One region of the Micromonospora sp. NPDC000663 genome, then DNA from elsewhere that is predicted to be linked to it. Evidence: riboswitches for the same ligand, from Rfam matches in the RefSeq annotation. Region 1 holds a riboswitch; the other holds the start of a gene.
What was found. A riboswitch is a leader RNA that binds a small molecule or an ion and turns the genes downstream of it on or off. The one in region 1 is predicted to bind thiamine pyrophosphate.
Positions count from the first base shown of each region.

Region 1 (2,381 bases):
ACGCGGGGCCAGATCTCGTCGGTGGGTACGCCCCGGTTCTCCAGCCCGAACGCCACGTCGTCGCCGCTGCGGGCCATCACCAGTTGCGTCTCCGGGTCCTGGAAGACGATACCTACGCGCTCCCGAGCCTTGCGGGGGTCGAGTCCGTCGATCTCGACGGTGCCCTCCTGCTCGCCGGAATCGTCGGGCAGCAGCCCGGCCAGCGCGCTGAGCAGCGTGCTCTTGCCGGCTCCGGAGGGACCGAGCAGCAGGACCCGTTCGCCGTCCTCGACCAGCAGGTCGACGCCGCGCAGGGCCCAGGCACGCCGCCCCGCGTGCCGCCACCCGAACCCGCGCAGCAGTACCCCGCCCACCAACCCCACCCCCCATCCCGTCCTTCACCCGGTGATCAAGAGGTTCGCGTCAGAAAACCGCGCCGCGGTGACGCGAACCTCTTGATCGACCCGCGCGGGCGCGTGGCCCTGTGCGGGCGCCGCCCTGTGCGGGCGTTTCAGATGAGGGCTCGTTCCTGGGCTACCGGGAAGCGGTCCAGGGCGCCGGTGTTGGCCAGGGCGCGGGTCAGCAGCCAGCCGCCGGCGCCCGCGATCACGGTGGCGCTGACGATGGTCAGCAGCGCGTACGGGATGCGGTAGTCGCCGAGCGCGTAGTCCACGTTCCAGACGAAGAAGTCGAACAGCGCGGCGCTCAGGCCGGTGAGCGCGCCGGCCAGTACGGCTGTCGGCAGGCGGAACGACCGGTACCGGAAGGCGGCGAACGCCAACTCGGCGCCGATGCCCTGCACGATGCCCTGCGGGATCACCGTGCCTGCCCACTGGCTGCCCAGCAGCGCGGAGAGGACCGCCGCCACGGTCTCGCAGTAGAGTGCGGCGCCGGGCTTGCGGATGACCAGGCCGCCGATGACTGCCGGCATCAGCCAGACTCCGTAGAGCAGGGTCTGCGCCGGCGGGAAGAAGGCGAACGCCCCCTCGGTGGCGCTCCAGACCAGGCCCCAGGCCCAGAAGATGACGCCGAAGGCCACCGCGATCACCGAGGCGACCACGATGTCGATGGTCCGCCAACGGTTTGTGGTGTTGTCCATGCTGTGCTCCCAGTTCACGAAAGAGAACCAGGCAAGACGCACGCCGCGTCCGGTGGCACCGGACGGCGGCGCGGCTGGAGGTCGACCGAACTCCCTGCGCTGGCATTACCCAGATCAGGTTCGAGGGTCTGCGGGCGTACCCGCACTCTCAGCGCTGTGCGCTCCCCTGTCGGATATGAAGTTGTCTCGCTGACGCTAGCACCGACCAGGCGTACCAGCCCAGCAGGGCGTCGGCTGGGTAGGGTGACGATCATGCGGGTAGATGCACGAGGTCTCACGTTCGAGGTACGCGCCGGTGGACCGCCGGCCGGTGAACCCGTCCTGCTGCTGCACGGCTTCCCCCAGCACAGCGGCGAGTGGGACGACGTCGTGCCGGCCCTGCACGCGGCCGGGCTGCGCACGTACGCGCTGGACCAGCGTGGCTACTCGCCTGGTGCCCGGCCGGAGGCGGTGCCCGCGTACCGGATCCCCGAACTGGTGGCCGACGTGGTGGCGGTGCTCGACGTGCTCGGTCTGGACGCCGTCCACCTGGTCGGTCACGACTGGGGCGCGGTCGTGGCCTGGGCGGTGGCCGCCGGGCATCCCGAGCGGGTCCGCACGCTCACGGCGGTGTCAGTGCCCCATCCCGCGGCGATGGCGCACGCCCTGCGTACCGACACGCAGCAGAAGGCGCGCTCGTCGTACATGGCGCTGTTCCGGATGCCGGGCAAGGCGGAGAAGGTGCTGCTGGCCCTCAACGCGACGGCCCTGCGCAAGATGCTCGGCGGCGTGGGGGACGCGTCCCGGGTGGCCCGTTACGCCGATCCGATGCGGGAGCCGGGCGCGCTCACCGCCGCCCTGAACTGGTACCGGGCGATGTCCGGCTCCGACCTGGCCGGCGTCGGTCCGGTAGGCGTGCCCACCACGTACGTGTGGAGCGACAGGGACGTCGCGATCGGCCGCGCCGCCGCTGACGCGTGTGCCGCCAACGTCACCGGCGACTACCGCTTCGTACAGCTGACCGGGGTGACCCACTGGATCCCGGACGCCGCCCCCGGCCCGCTCGCCGAGGCGATCCTGGCCCGGGCCGGCGGAACTGCCTGAGCTGGCCGCAACCGGACGACGGAGGACGCATGAGTGTGAGCGCCGAGGACTACCTGGCCGTGGTGACCGAGACGATCGGCCGGGTGGCCGCCAGTCAGCGGGAGGCGGTGGGGCGGGCCGCCGACCTGATCGCCGACGCGGTAAGCGCCGACGGCGTGGTGCACGCGTTCGGTACCGGCCACTCGGAGGCCCTGGCCATGGAGATCGCCGGGCGGGCGGG
Region 1 covers NZ_JBIAYR010000015.1:15,830-18,210, reverse strand. Annotated here, with positions in the region: gene ACFY1S_RS28235 (ABC transporter ATP-binding protein) at 1-353, opposite strand, end outside; gene ACFY1S_RS28230 (ECF transporter S component) at 491-1,078, opposite strand; TPP riboswitch at 1,152-1,256, opposite strand; gene ACFY1S_RS28225 (alpha/beta fold hydrolase) at 1,331-2,161, shown strand; gene ACFY1S_RS28220 (sugar isomerase domain-containing protein) at 2,191-2,381, shown strand, end outside.

Region 2 (2,381 bases), on a different contig from region 1:
CGCCCCGCCGCGCACCCTCGGCGCGAGCGCCGGCTCGCGGTCGCGCAGACCGCTGGGCAGCAGCGGGGTCACCGGCAGGCCCAGACCCTGCTGGTACGCCCAGAGCCGCCGCGCCTCGGCCAGGTCGTCACCGGTCAGGCCGACCATCAGGGTGCCCTCGGTCCGGTAACCGAACTCGACGCCGCTCGCCTCGGTCAGCTCGGCGGCGAACGCCGGCCAGCGCGCGGCGGACGCCAGCAGCAGCCCGGTCAGCTGCCGCTCACCGAAGTACGCCTCGGCGACCGGGGAGAGCATGCCGGCGGCCACCGCCGAGGCCCCCGACCCGGAGGCCGGATCGTGTACCACCACCCGCAGCCCCCGGGCGGCCAACCGCCAGGCGACGGCCAGTCCGATCGGTCCGGCCCCCACCACCGCCACGTCGACGGCTGCTCCGTCGCCTGTCACGCCAGTGCCCGCAGCAGCTCGGCGGTGGCACGGGCCGGGTCGGCGGCGGTGGAGATCGCACCGACCACCGCCACCCCGTACGCCCCGGCGGCGCGCAGCGCCGGCACCCGGGCGGCGGTCACCCCGCCGATCGCGATGACCGGGACGTCTACCGCGTCGGCGACCGCGCGTACCCCCTCGGGGCCGATGGGGTCGGGCAGTCCCGCTTTGGTGCTTGTGGCGTGACACGGTCCGACGCCCAGGTAGCTGGCCCCGGCGGTGACCGCCCCGGTCGCGGTCCCCGGCGCCCGGGCTGTGGCGCCGAGCACCGCGGTGGGGCCGAGCACCAGGCGGGCGGCGCCGATCGGCAGGTCGTCGGCTCCGACGTGCCCACCGGCGGCACCTGCCGCGAGCGCCACGTGCAGGCGGTCGTTGACCAGGCAGGTCGCCCCGTACGGCGTGCAGAGCGCCAACACCGCACCGGTCAGCTCGTACGCCTCGCGGTCGGTGGCGGAGTCCTCGACGCGGACCTGCACCACCAGCTCGGCACGGGCCGCAGTGAGGGCGGCGCGGACCACGCCGAGGGGGTCGCGCCCCGGTCGGGTGTCGGTGATCAGATGCAGTCGTCCAAGGGACGGCACGGCAACGCTCCTCCCTGCGCCGGCATTATCCGGATCAGGTTCGACGGTCGGGGGCTGTCAGCCCCCCTCTCAGCCCGGTACACCGGGCTCCCGTGGGTTACTTGCGTGTCACCGTACGACAGATCCGCCGGCCTGCCAAGGGAGGGGTCGGCGGCCGGGCACCACCAAATCGACAGGGTGCTTTCTCCCGGTCCCGTTCGGAATGTCGCCCGCCGTTGCAGAACCGTTACCCGCCGGCATCTTGCCCGACATCGAGCGAGCCGAATTAATTTGTTCAGCGATTCGACAAAATGCCGGCGTGGACGCCCTGGCACGGCGTCCCCACCGGCTCCATCCGGGACGGTCTTCGGCGAGCCGGCCCCCGCGTATTCCTGTCCACTGCGACATTGGAGGCGGCGTGTCCCGTTCTCGTCGTGCCCGAAAACCCATCACCGCGACCCTCATCGCCCTGGCCCTCGCGTCGACGACCCTGCTCGGGTCCCCGGCGCAGGCGGCCCCCGCTGCCGCCCAGATCCCCCCGCGCGACGCGCAAGCCGCGACCCCGGTGACCCAGGTGGTGCCGAAGGCGCCGAAGGCCGCCGCCGCCGACCCCTTCTCCGTGCTCGTCTTCTCCAAGACCGCCGGCTTCCGGCACGACTCCATCCCGACAGGCATCGCCGCCATCCAACAGCTCGGCGCCGCCAACGGATTCACAGTCGACAACTCCGAGGACGGCGCGGTATTCACCGACGCCAACCTGGCGAAGTACAAGGCGGTCATCTGGCTCTCCACCACCGGTGACGTCCTCAACGCCGACCAGCAGGCGGCGTTCGAGCGGTACGTGAAGGCCGGCGGCGGTTACGTCGGCATCCACGCCGCCTCGGACACCGAGTACAGCTGGGCCTGGTACGGCGACCTGGTCGGCGCGTACTTCGCCAACCACCCGCAGAACCAGCAGGCCACGGTCAAGGTGGAGGACCACGCCCACCCGTCCACCGCCGAACTTCCGGACCGCTGGTCCCGGTTCGACGAGTGGTACAACTTCCAGACCAACCCCCGGCCGGACGTGCACGTGCTGGCCAGCCTGGACGAGAAGAGCTACACCCCGGGCGCGGGCGCGATGGGCGCCGACCACCCGACCGCCTGGTGCCAGGACTTCGACGGCGGCCGATCCTGGTACACAGGCGGTGGACACACCCGGGAGTCGTACGCCGAGCCCGAGTTCCTCAAGCACCTGCTCGGTGGCATCCAGACGGCGGCCGGCGTGGTCGACGCCGACTGCGGCGCCTCGAAGACCGCGAACTTCGAGAAGGTCTCCCTGGACAGCAACACCAGCAA
Region 2 covers NZ_JBIAYR010000002.1:525,101-527,481, reverse strand. Annotated here, with positions in the region: gene thiO (glycine oxidase ThiO) at 1-444, opposite strand, end outside; gene thiE (thiamine phosphate synthase) at 441-1,064, opposite strand; TPP riboswitch at 1,059-1,168, opposite strand; gene ACFY1S_RS11170 (ThuA domain-containing protein) at 1,462-2,381, shown strand, end outside.
Region 2: it holds a riboswitch for thiamine pyrophosphate, as region 1 does, so the genes downstream of both, thiE (thiamine phosphate synthase) here and ACFY1S_RS28230 (ECF transporter S component) in region 1, are expected to answer to the same signal.